Regions from separate parts of the Streptomyces sp. NPDC127097 genome, predicted to be linked through region 3. Evidence: riboswitches for the same ligand, from Rfam matches in the RefSeq annotation. Region 3 holds a riboswitch; each other region holds the start of a gene.

Evidence for each region. Region 3 has a riboswitch for S-adenosylmethionine ahead of ACFWJW_RS30270 (aminotransferase class V-fold PLP-dependent enzyme). Riboswitches for the same ligand answer to the same signal wherever they lie in the genome.
Region 1: it holds a riboswitch for S-adenosylmethionine, as region 3 does, so the genes downstream of both, ACFWJW_RS22105 (amino acid ABC transporter permease) here and ACFWJW_RS30270 (aminotransferase class V-fold PLP-dependent enzyme) in region 3, are expected to answer to the same signal.
Region 2: it holds a riboswitch for S-adenosylmethionine, as region 3 does, so the genes downstream of both, thrC (threonine synthase) here and ACFWJW_RS30270 (aminotransferase class V-fold PLP-dependent enzyme) in region 3, are expected to answer to the same signal.

The regions. Positions count from the first base shown of each region.
Region 1 covers NZ_JBHXFI010000029.1:40,522-44,530, forward strand. Annotated here, with positions in the region: gene ACFWJW_RS22095 (LPXTG cell wall anchor domain-containing protein) at 343-981, shown strand; gene ACFWJW_RS22100 (hypothetical protein) at 1,091-1,687, shown strand; SAM riboswitch class IV at 1,895-2,003, shown strand; gene ACFWJW_RS22105 (amino acid ABC transporter permease) at 2,339-3,388, shown strand; gene ACFWJW_RS22110 (amino acid ABC transporter ATP-binding protein) at 3,505-4,009, shown strand, end outside.
Region 2 covers NZ_JBHXFI010000026.1:106,906-110,914, forward strand. Annotated here, with positions in the region: gene ACFWJW_RS20890 (GntR family transcriptional regulator) at 409-1,164, shown strand; gene ACFWJW_RS20895 (glucosyl-3-phosphoglycerate synthase) at 1,205-2,167, opposite strand; SAM riboswitch class I at 2,340-2,500, shown strand; gene thrC (threonine synthase) at 2,518-3,801, shown strand; gene ACFWJW_RS20905 (MoaD/ThiS family protein) at 3,884-4,009, shown strand, end outside.
Region 3 covers NZ_JBHXFI010000054.1:16,299-20,307, forward strand. Annotated here, with positions in the region: gene ACFWJW_RS30260 (cytochrome bc complex cytochrome b subunit) at 1-348, shown strand, start outside; gene trpD (anthranilate phosphoribosyltransferase) at 490-1,554, shown strand; SAM riboswitch class IV at 1,646-1,763, shown strand; gene ACFWJW_RS30270 (aminotransferase class V-fold PLP-dependent enzyme) at 1,934-3,367, shown strand; gene ACFWJW_RS30275 (Lrp/AsnC family transcriptional regulator) at 3,859-4,009, opposite strand, start outside.

The sequences.
Region 1 (4,009 bases), on a different contig from region 3:
AAACCGGCGGCCCGGCCGGCGGATTCCGCAACGAGCGGCGGCGGAACGGGCAAGCCGGACGAGCCGCGGCACCCGGGCTTAGCCGATGCCGGTGGCCCGGCATCCCAGGACCACGGCGGGGCCGCCCGTCACGCCTCAGGGAAGCCGCCGAAAGCCACCGGGACCGCCGAAGGGACCACTGAGGGGACCACCGGCGCTGGTAGTGCCACCGGTGGAGGCAAGGACGCCGGTGATTCCGATGGTGAGGGTCAGTCCTGCGCGTTCGAGTCCGACCAGTTGCAGGTGGCCGTCCACGGGCTGCCGCGTCAGCTGACTGCGGGCGGCGCCTGGACCCCCTTCTCCATGAAGCTCAGCAACACCACCGGCAAGCCCCTGGGGCAGGTCCTGCCCTTCCTGCGTGTGTCCTCCGCCGAAGATGTCGACCGGCCGTACTGGGAGCTGGAGACCGAGTACCGCGACGCCAAGACGGGGCGATGGAAGACCTTCCATGACGCGGAGCCCGAGGACCTGTTCGGCTTCTTTGACGTCGGTCCGCGCGGCAGCATCACGCTCCAACTGCGCACCCGCGTGGTCAAGGACGCCAAACCCGGCGCCGGGTACGCGCTCGCCGCCGGCGACTACCGCAACCGCGACGGGTCCTGTGGTTCGGCCAAGGAAGCCTGGTACGACTTCACCATCCTCCCCGCGGGCGCGAAGCCGACGCAGTCCCCGACCGCCAAGCCGGATGAACCGGGCAAGCCGGGTGGCACGGCCGAGCCGGGCCAGGGCGCCGCGTCCGGCGGCGGTACGGGTGGTTCCGATTCCTCCGGTGGCCTCAGCCCGCAGGGCGGCGCCCAGCTCGCCGCGACCGGCTCCTCGTCGGCGCTCCCGGCGATCGCTCTCGTCGGCGGTGCCGCGATGGTGGCCGGCGCGGGTGTGGTCATCGGCGTACGCCGCCGGAAGGGCCTGGCCGGTCCGGGCGCCACGGACGTCACCGCGTAGGCCCCACCACTTCTCTAAGAACCTGACAACCCAGGATCCACGGCCTTGGCACTCAATGACGCTGGAAACAAAGGCTCCAAGGGTCCGAAGAACCAGGAAAGAGATCTTCATGAAACTGCGCCGCGCCCTGTCGGCCTCGGCCGTGACGGCCGTCCTGCTCCCCGTGGCGGTGGCCGCCGCGCCCGCTTCCCAGGCGGCCCCTGCTCCGGACACCCCGACGTGTTACGACGTCAGCAACGGGCAGTACCACGACAACACCTTCGTGGGCCGCTCGTTCGGCATACCCAAGTCGATCACTCTCGGCACCCACTGGACGGCCTACACCGCCACGCTCACCAACGCCTCGGCGAAGGAGCTGAAGTCGTTCGAACTCAGCGCCAAGCTGGGCAGTTATGTCTACAACGAGGGCGAGCGCGACCTGAGCCAGTACGGCGATCTTCAGTACTGGGACACCTCGCAGCGCGCCTGGAAGACGCTGCGCCAGGCCAATGGAAACGCCGGCGGCACCATCCCCGGCCCGAAGACGCTGAAGCCCCGCGAGTCCGTCCACATGCAGCTGCGGTTCAGGGTGAGCAAAGACCTGCCCATGAACCAGACGTACGACGCGTTCACCGGCCTCACCGGCACCTTCGTCGACCGCTGGCACGACACGGACTGCACGGCCGACGGCGAGGCCAGCGGCAGTTTCTCCCCCCGCGAGGGCTGAAACCTGCGGGAGGCTGCCGCCGTCGCGACCTGACGGCGGCAGCCCCCCCAGGGCCCGTCTTCGCACGGATCTTGCCCAGCGATTCTGATGTCACGTCCGGACCTCGGCGGCATCCCCCAGGTTCGCCCCGACTCGGTTTTGTCGTCCCACAGGTCGGGCAGGCTTTGACAACCATGTCCGAGATCTGTCTAACTTACGCCGCAGATCGGTCATGAGTGTCAGCGACAAGCCCTGGCTTGCTGACCGGCAACCCTCGCGCCGCGGTGGGGTGCCCCAGGTGAGGACCGGACCGGAAGCCTTTCGGTAAGCGCGAGGCCCCCATGGGGCTGGAACAGTGACGGTGACGGAATGTACGCAGCCTTCGTGACAGCCGCATGGCGGCGTTGCGGCTGCCTGCTGCTGTGCGCGAACCGGTCCGTCGATCTGCTCCGCGTCAACAGCGCACTGTGTACCGGCACTTGCGCCTGCCGCGCCTTCTTCCGAGGCTGACGGCTTTCTGAATCCCTGATGCCACCGCAGTCGCGGTGTGCGTCTTCCTGCCCAGCCCCCGTTCCGCGTGTCCCGTGCGCATCGTCACGCAGAGTCCTGACGGCTCTGTGGTGCCGTTGACGTATCCGTGGTCCGGGGTGTCCGAATTCGCTGGAGCCCTCCATGAGTGAATCCCCCGGCGCTGTGGTATCCCTCGCCTCAGCGCCACCTGCCGACGACGCCCCCGAACCCTCCGCCGAGCCTCGTGCCGCACCTCTTGCCGAGGCCGAACGGCCGGGCGACGACACCGCACCGCGGCCACTGGCGGCACAGCGGGTGCTGCCGCTGCGCAGGCCGGGCCGGTGGATCGCCACGGCGATCGTGCTGGTGCTGGTCGCCCAGATCGCCCACGGGCTGGTGACCAACCCCTTCTATCAGTGGGACCGGTTCCAGTACTGGTTCCTGCGCCCGACGATCCTTGACGGTCTGTTCATCACCCTTGAAGTGACGGCATACAGCGCCGTGCTCGGTCTGCTCGGCGGCATCCTGATCGCCCTGGGCAGGCTCTCCCGGAGCCCGGTGCTGCGGGCGGTCAGCTGGACCTACACCTGGCTGTTCCGTTCGGTTCCGCTGATCGTGGTGCTGCTGTTCCTCTACAACTTCAGCGCGCTGTACAAGACGCTGAGCCTCGGGGTGCCGTTCGGTCCCGCCTTCTTCACCTTCGACGAGTCCCGGCTCGCCACCGACCTCGTCGTCGCGGTCGTCGGACTCAGCCTGAACGAGGCGGCGTACGCGTCCGAGGTGGTGCGGAGCGGCATCCTCGCGGTCGACCAGGGGCAGCACGAGGCGGCATTGGCACTCGGTCTGCCGAAGAGCTATCAGTTCACGAAGATCGTCTTCCCGCAGGCCCTGCGGTCCATCACCCCGAACTACGTCAATCTGCTGATCAATCTGATCAAGAGCACCTCGCTCGTCTTCTATGTGTCGCTGCTCGATCTGTTCGGCTCCGCGCAGAGCATGGGCAGCACCTACCCGGGTGACATCGTCCCGCTGTTGCTGGTCGCCACCGTCTGGTACCTGATCCTCACGAGTGCGGTCTCCGTCGTGCAGTTCTACGTCGAGCGGTACTTCTCCCGGGGCGCGACGCGCACCCTTCCGCCGACGCCGTTGCAGAAGGTGCGGACGGGTCTGCGTGATCTGCGGGCCCGAGCCCGGAGGGAGGCGGCGATATGACCATCGAGACCGCTGAGAGCACCGATTTGACTGAGTTCCCTGACACCACCGACACCACCGATATGACGGACACCACGGACACGACGGACGCGACGGGCGCCACTGACACCACCGAGATGCGGCCTGCTGCGGTCGAGGTTCACGGTGTGCACAAGTGGTACGGCGCTCACCGGGTGCTGGACGGCGTCGAGTTGATCGTGCGGCCGGGCGAGGTCACCGTGATTCTCGGGCCGTCCGGGTCCGGCAAGTCCACCCTGCTGCGGGTGATCAACCACCTGGAGAAGCCCGAGGTCGGGTACGTCAGCGTGAACGGTGAGCTGATCGGCGTACGCCGGCACGGCGGGCGCAGCGCGGCGGGGGCCGCGCCGGCCGCGGGCCGGGCGAGGCTCAAGGAGTTGAGCGAACGGGTCATCCTGGGCCAGCGCAGCCGGATCGGCTTCGTGTTCCAGAACTTCAACCTCTTCCCGCACCTGACCGCGCTGGACAACGTGGCCGCCGCTCCCGTGGCCACCGGGAAGCTGACCAAGCCCGAGGCGCAGGAGCTGGCCCGCGAACTGCTCGGTCGGGTGGGCCTGGCCGAGAAGGCCGGCGCCTATCCGCGCCAGCTGTCCGGCGGCCAGC
Region 2 (4,009 bases), on a different contig from region 3:
ATGCGCAGCGAGTCGTCGAGCGCATCCGTCAAACAACGGGCCAGGAAGCGCAGTTCGGGCGCCGTGGGTGGGATGTTGCGGAGCAGGACACGGGCATGACTCAAGAGGATCTCGCCGGATGCGAGCTGGGCTCGTTCAACGGCGTCCGCCTGCCGGGTGACGGGGCCGTCTCCGTCGGAGAGTAAATAGCAGGGCTTCCCCTCCGGACTTGACCAGGGAAGTAGGCGTGGACGCGAAGGAGGCGTCATGGCGACTCCAGTTCTCTAGAGTAGTTGGATCGCCACCCATTGAAGTGAAGTGAGCACGTAGCGTCAATGAGATCTCTAGAGAAGTTGAGTCCCCCGGGAGGCGCCGGCGCTCGAACAGATCTCTAGGATGTCTGGAGATCGCCAGGAGGGATGCGTCGCCATGGCCGCACAGGAGAGCTCGCCGCCCAAGTACCGCCGGATTGCCGACGCGCTCAAGCAGGCGATCGCGGCGGGGGAGTTCCGGCCCGGCGACCGGCTGCCGGGCGAGAACGACCTGATGGACCGGCATGGCGTGGCGCGGATGACGGCACGACAGGCGCTCGGTGTGCTCACGTCGGAGGGGCTTGCCGAGGCCCGCAAGGGCGCCGGAGTTTTCGTGCGGGACTTCCAGCCGATCCGGCGCCGGGGTGTGCCGCGACTGGCGCGGGAACAGTGGGGTGAAGGGCGGTCGGTCTGGTCGGCCGATGTCCCGGACCGTGACCTGGTGGTGGACGAGGTCACGGTGGACGAGGAGTCGGCCGCTGAAACCGTCGCGGCGCGACTGGATATAGCTCCTGGAGATGCCGTGATCGTGCGGCGCCGCCGCTTCGTGCTCGATGGCAAGCCGGTGCTGCTGTCCGCCTCCTACCTCCCCGCCGCGCTGGTCGCGGGCTCGGCGATCACGCGGCCGGACACCGGGGCGGGTGGCACGTATGCCCGGCTCGCCGAGCTGGGCGCGGCTCCCGCGCGTTTCCGGGAAGAGGTGCGCTCCCGTATGCCGGCGCCGGAGGAGGCCGACCGGCTGCGCCTCCCGGCGGGCACGCCCGTCATCCTCATCAGCCGCACGGCCATCACCGCGGACGGCCGCACGGTCGAGGTCAACGAGATGATCCTCGATTCGTCCGCCTACGTGCTGGAGTACGACTTCGACGCCTGAGGGCTCACGTACGCCTGACGGCTCGCGTCGGTCTCACGGCTCACGCCGCCCGGCGGGCCGCGTACTCCGGGATTTCGGCCATCGGGGGGCGCTCCTCGGTGTCCACCTCCGTCGTGCGCGGTACGAAGCCTTGCTCCCCGCGGTCGAACTGGGTGAGCCGCGGGCGGATCAAGTGGCCGCGGGTCAGGCGTAGTTGTGCGGTCCGGTAGATGGCGGCGGCCATCCGGCCCAGCGCCTGGCCGTCCTGATGACGGTGCTTGCGCACGCCGACGTCCACCTGGGCGAGGGCGTCGAGGCCGACGGTGTGCAGGGAGTCGACGAGCAGGCCGAGCTCCACGCCGTAGCCGACCGGGAACGGCAGCCGCTCCAGGAGGGAGCGGCGGGCGGCGTACTCGCCGCCCAGGGGCTGGACGAAGCCGGCCAGCTGCGGCCAGTGGAGGTTGAGCAGGGGGCGGGCGACCAGCTCGGTGACCCGGCCGCCCTGGCCGGCCCCGGCACCTTCGGCGCCGGTCTCCAGGGGTCGGTCGTACATCGCCTTCACGAACTGGATGTCCGGGTCCGTCAGCAGCGGGCCGACGATCCCGGAGACGAAGGCGGCGGAGAATTCGCGCAGGTCGGCGTCGATGAAGCAGATGATGTCGCCGGTGGTGGCCAGGAGGGAGCGCCAGAGCACCTCGCCCTTGCCGGGCAGCGCGGGCAGCCGGGGCAGGATGCTGTCGCGGGGCACCACCCGCGCGCCGGCCGCCGCCGCGACCTCGGCGGTGCGGTCACTGGAGCCGGAGTCCAGCACCACCAGCTCGTCGACGAGGGGCACGGCCTCGGTCATCAGCTCGGCCCGGATCACCGCCACGATCGCCCCGACCGTGGCCTCCTCGTCGAGCGCGGGCAGTACGACACTGACCGTACGGCCCGTCTGGCGCTTCGCCTCCAGCAGCTGCCCCAGCGGGCGGTCAGCGGCGGACCAGGAGTGGCTGGTCAGCCAGCTCTCGACCTCTTCCAGCACGTCTACGACTCCTCGGTCACCGCCCGAACGGCGGCCTGTGTGATCCATCTCGCGGTTCGGACGACTATCTCAACTGTCAGTGCCTTCGGTTACAGTCTTGAACAACGCGGATGACCGTCGCATGTCGGGGTCGCCGCGCCACAAACGCCTGGGTTTCGGCCCAGCGCCATACCGCTCATCCAGAGGGGCAGAGGGATACGGCCCGTTGAAGCCCCGGCAACCCTCCAGCCGGTCTTGCCGCCAGGACGCTGACGTCCCGCGCGCGTGAGGCTCCCGGCTAGGGAAGGTGCCAAATCCGTCTCGTGGCGAGATTCGCCGCGAGGAAGATGAGGAGAAAGGGCCTCGCCTCCATGGCTGTGCAAGTCACCGAAAACACCCCCACCGTCGCTCTGGGCCCCGCCGCAGCCCTGTCCTGCCGCGAGTGCGGACAGCGCTTCCCGCTCGGCCCGATCTTCGCGTGCCAGGAATGTTTCGGGCCGCTCGAAGTCGCCTACGACCTGCCGAGCGGCGATCCCGAGGGCCTGCGGAAGCAGATCGAGGCCGGTCCGGACAACATCTGGCGCTACGCCCCGCTGCTGCCCGTCCCCACCGACGTGGCCGACAAGCCCAATCTCAACCCGGGCTTCACCAAGCTCGTCAAGGCCGACAACCTCGCCCGTGAGCTGGGCGTCACCGGTGGTCTGTACGTCAAGGACGACTCCGGCAACCCGACGCACTCCTTCAAGGACCGCGTCGTGGCGATCGCCGTCGAGGCCGCCCGCGCCTTCGGCTTCACCACCCTCTCCTGCTCCTCCACCGGCAACCTCGCCGGTGCGGTCGGCGCCGCGGCGCGCCGCGCCGGATTCGAGTCCTGCGTGTTCATCCCGCACGACCTGGAGGCCGGCAAGGTCGTCATGGCCGCGGTCTACGGCGGCGACCTGGTCGGCATCGAGGGCAACTACGACGACGTCAACCGCTTCTGCTCCGAGCTCATCGGCGACCCGCTGGGCGAGGGCTGGGGCTTCGTCAACGTCAATCTGCGGCCGTACTACGGCGAGGGCTCCAAGACCCTCGCGTACGAGATCTGCGAGCAGCTGGGCTGGCAGCTCCCGGACCAGATCGTCATCCCGATCGCGTCCGGCTCGCAGCTCACCAAGATCGACAAGGGGCTCAAGGAGCTGATCGCCCTCGGCCTGGTCGAGGACAAGCCGTACAAGATCTTCGGCGCCCAGGCGGAGGGCTGCTCGCCGGTGTCGGCGGCCTTCAAGGCCGGGCACGACGTGGTCCGGCCCCAGAAGCCGAACACCATCGCCAAGTCGCTGGCGATCGGCAACCCGGCCGACGGGCCGTATGTGCTCGACATCGCGCGCCGTACGGGCGGTGCCGTGGAGGATGTCAACGACGAGCAGGTCGTGGACGCGATCAAGCTGCTGGCCAGGACGGAAGGCATCTTCGCGGAGACCGCGGGCGGCGTGACCGTCGGCGTGACCAAGAAGCTGATCGAGGACGGCGTGCTCGACCCGTCCCTGACCACCGTCGTCCTGAACACCGGTGACGGCCTCAAGACACTCGACGCGGTCGCCCCCACCTCCGGGCCCACGGCCACGATCCGTCCGAACCTGGACGCGTTCCGCGCGGCCGGCCTGGCCCGCTGAGCCGCCGGCCCGTCCGGCATCCGGCGGACGAGGCCGCGACCGGCCCCCGAACTCGTACTCCGTACCCCTGGAAGGCAGAACCATGAGCGTCAAGGTCCGCATCCCCACCATCCTCCGCACGTACACCGGTGGCCAGGCCGAGGTCCCCGCCGAGGGCGCGACCCTCTCCGAGGTGATCGCCGACCTGGAGCAGAACCACCAGGGCATC
Region 3 (4,009 bases):
GCCTTCATCGCCACCAAGCGGATCTGCCTGGGCCTTCAGCGGCGCGACAAGGACAAGGTGCTGCACGGCCGCGAGTCCGGCATCATCAAGCGCCTGCCGCACGGTGAGTTCATCGAGGTCCACGAGCCGCTCGACCAGGAGCAGCTGCACCTGCTCACGCAGCACGAGCAGCCCGCGCCGCTCGAGCTGGGCCCGGAGGTCGACGAGAACGGTGTGGAGCGCAAGCTGTCGCGCTCGCAGAAGCTGCGCGCCAAGCTCTCCAAGGCTTACTACGGCGAGGACAACGTCATCCCGAAGGCCACGGTCGAGGAGTACAAGGAGATCAGCAGCGGCCACGGCCACCACTGATCACCGCAGCGCTTCCTGGCGCACCGTAGGTAGTACGCCACCCAGAGGGCCCCGTCCGTTTGATCGGACGGGGCCCTCCGGCGTGTCCGGCGGCTCGATAGGGTGACGGCATAGGCAGGACACAATCCAGGAGAGTGGACCATGAACGTTGTGACCCCGGTTGGCGGCGACAGCGTGGCGGCCCACACCTGGCCGGAGCTCCTCAACGCCCTGCTCGCCGGCCGCGACCTCAGCGCGGACGACACCGCCTGGGCGATGGACAAGATCATGCGGGGCGAGGCCAGCGACGCCCAGATCGCCGGCTTCGCGGTGGCCCTGCGCGCCAAGGGCGAGACCGTCGCCGAGATCTCCGGCCTGGTGCGCACCATGTACGCGCACGCCCGGCTGATCGAGGTCCCCGGTCCCAGCGTCGACATCGTCGGCACCGGCGGTGACGGCGCCAAGACCGTCAACATCTCCACGATGTCCTCGATCGTGGTCGCCGGCACCGGTGCCAAGGTCGTCAAGCACGGCAACCGCGCCGCCTCCTCGGCCAGCGGCGCCTCCGACGTCCTGGAGAAGCTCGGCGTCAATCTCGACCTCACCCCGCAGCGGGTCACCGAGGTCGCCCGGGAAGCGGGCATCACCTTCTGCTTCGCGGTGAAGTTCCACCCCTCGCTGCGGCACGTCGCCAACGCGCGGGCCCAGCTCGGCATCCGTACCACCTTCAACGTGCTCGGCCCGCTGACCAACCCCGCGAAGGTCCGCGCCCAGGCGACCGGTGTCGCGGACGCCCGGATGGCGCCGATCCTGGCGGGGGTGCTCGCCGAGCGCGGCTCGTCGGCGCTGGTGTTCCGCGGCGACGACGGCCTGGACGAGCTGACCACGACCGCGACCTCCCGGGTGTGGATCGTCCGGGACGGCACGGTGCGCGAGGAGTCCTTCGACCCCCGGGACGTGGGCATCCCCCTGGTGCCGGTGGAGGCGCTGCGCGGCGCGGACGCCTCGTACAACGCGGATGTGGCCCGCCGGCTGCTGGACGGGGAGACCGGCCCGGTGCGGGACGCGGTGCTGCTGAACGCCGCGGCGGCGCTGGTCGCCCTGGAGCCGGCGGACGCCCCGCTGGCCGAGCAGATCCGGGCCGGGATCGAGCGCGCCGCCGCCTCGGTCGACTCCGGCGCGGCCAAGCGGGCGCTGGAGCGCTGGGTGGCCGCCAGCAACACATGAGCGCGCGGTAACGCAGGGTGTGACGCAAGGCCCCGTCCGTCATATGGACCGGGCCTTGCGCCTCTTTGCCCGTGTGGCATGATTCTGCCCAGGTCACGAGTGACAGCGATGCAGGCCCCGGCCCGCTGTCCGGCAACCCTCCTTCCGTGGCGGGGTGCCCCGGGTGATGACCAGGCCGTAGGCAGCGAGGTCTGCGGCAAGCGCGGATCCCTCGCCAGGGATCCTGGTCCCCGAGGGAGAACTTCCGTGAATCAGCGAATGCGATAGGGCCCGACGGCCCCTTTCCCGCATCCCTTTTTCCTTTCCGCCGCGGTGCCCCGGCGCGCCCTCCCGCACCCCCGCACGCGGCGAATTCGCTTACCTCTCACGGGAGTTCGCCATGTCTGTTTCCGCCGTTGCCGCCGACCGCTCCGTCTGTGCCCCGCTGCCGGTTCTCGGCCGGGATGTCCTCGTCCCGCTCGTGACCGGCGGCGAGGTCGACTACGCCGCGCTGGACTACGCCGCCAGCGCCCCCGCCCTCCAGCGGGTCTGGGACGACGTGGCGGCCTACGCCCCGTACTACGGCAGCGTGCACCGCGGCGCCGGATACCTCTCGCAGCTGTCCACCGACCTCTTCGAGAACAGCCGCCGCACCATCGCCGAGTTCCTCGGCTGCCGCATCGAAGGGGGCCCGGGCGAAGCCCGGTCCGGCAAGGGCGGTGGTGGGCGACGGGAGGGCGACCAGGTCGTCTTCACCCGCTCCACCACCGACTCGCTGAACCTGCTCGCCGCCGTACTCCCCGAGAACACCCGGGTGTTCGTCTTCGAGACCGAGCACCACGCCTCGCTGCTGCCGTGGGAGCAGCGCTCCGACGTCGAGGTCACCTACCTCAACGCACCGCGCACCCCGCAACAGGCCGTGGACACCCTGGAGAAGGCGCTGGCCACCCGCGAGCCCTACGGTCCGGCGCTGGTCTGCGTGACCGGTGCGTCGAATGTGACCGGTGAGCTGTGGCCGGTGCGGGAGCTGGCGGCCGCCGCGCATGCGCACGGCGCCCGGATCGTGCTGGACGCGGCACAGCTCGTCCCGCACCACCCGGTGGACCTCGCCGAGCTGGACGTGGACTGGGTCGCGTTCTCCGGCCACAAGCTCTACGCGCCGTTCGGCGCCGGGGTGCTGGCCGGCCGCGCGGACTGGCTGCGGGACGCCGCGCCGTACCTGGCCGGCGGCGGCGCCAGCCGCAAGGTCTCCCGGCGCACGGACGGCGGGGTGGACGTCGAGTGGCACACCACCGCGGCCCGGCACGAGGCCGGTTCGCCCAACGTCATCGGCGCCTACGCCATCGCCTCGGCCTGCCAGGCCCTGACCGAGGCCGGCTTCGACGCCCTGGTCGCCCGCGAACAGGAGCTGATCGCCCGCCTCCGCGCCGGCCTGGCCGAGGTACCCGAGGTGAACGTGCTCTCCCTCTTCGGCGAGGACGCGGCACGCGTCGGCGTCCTCTCCTTCGTCGTCGAAGGCTGGAACAGCTCCCACTTCGCCGCCGCCCTGTCGGCCGAGTACGGCATCGGCGTCCGCGACGGCCTCTTCTGCGCCCACCCCCTCGTCCGCACCCTCCTCGGCAGCGAGCCCCAGGACCCCGGCGAGTGCGGCGCCCCCGAGGCGGCCCCCGGCGAGAAGTCCCTCAACGCCATCCGCGTCAGTTTCGGCGCCGGCACGCCCGATGAGCATGTCGACCGCTTCCTCGAAGCGGTCAAGGAGTTGGTGACGAACGGCGCCCGCTGGAACTACCAGACGGAGGACGGCCGTTGCGTCCCCGCGCGAAGCGCGGATTGATTCCCACGTTTTTGGCTTTCCGCTGCGCTTTGCCTTTGGCCCACGTTTTCGGCTGTCCCGCCGTGGGTGTTGCTCGCCGTTGCTCCCCCACTGCCTGAAGGGCGTGGGAGGTACCCCCAGCGGCGGGCGGGGTCCGCTGCGCGGGGCTGTCGGGTGCGGTGACGGGTGGGAAAAACCTTGGCGAGGGACCGGTAAGTGGTCCGGTGCGGCTCGTAGATCACATGCAATGGGCACGGGCACGGGCACGGCGCGGGCTTCGGCATGGTCAGGGGCATGGGTGGCCCGCCCCCACCCACCGTCACTCACTCCCCCAACGGGAGGGGACGGGCCGGAGGGGGCTGGTGTGTGGACGTAAAGCGAAGCAGTCCACACACCAGGCCCCGGAGGCCCGTCACCGCACCCACAGCCCCGCGCAGCGGACCGGCCCGCCGCAGGCGCAACGGCGAGCAACACCCACGGCGGGACAGCCGAAAACGTGGGAAAAAGACGGGCTAGGCCTCCAGCCCGATCGCAAAGGCGGCCTCAAGGTCATGCTGGCTATACGTGCGGAACGCGATATGCGTCTCCGTGGAGGCGACGCCGGGGACCTTGCTGATGCGGCCGGGGATGACGTCCGCGAGGTCGTCGTGGGCGGCGACGCGG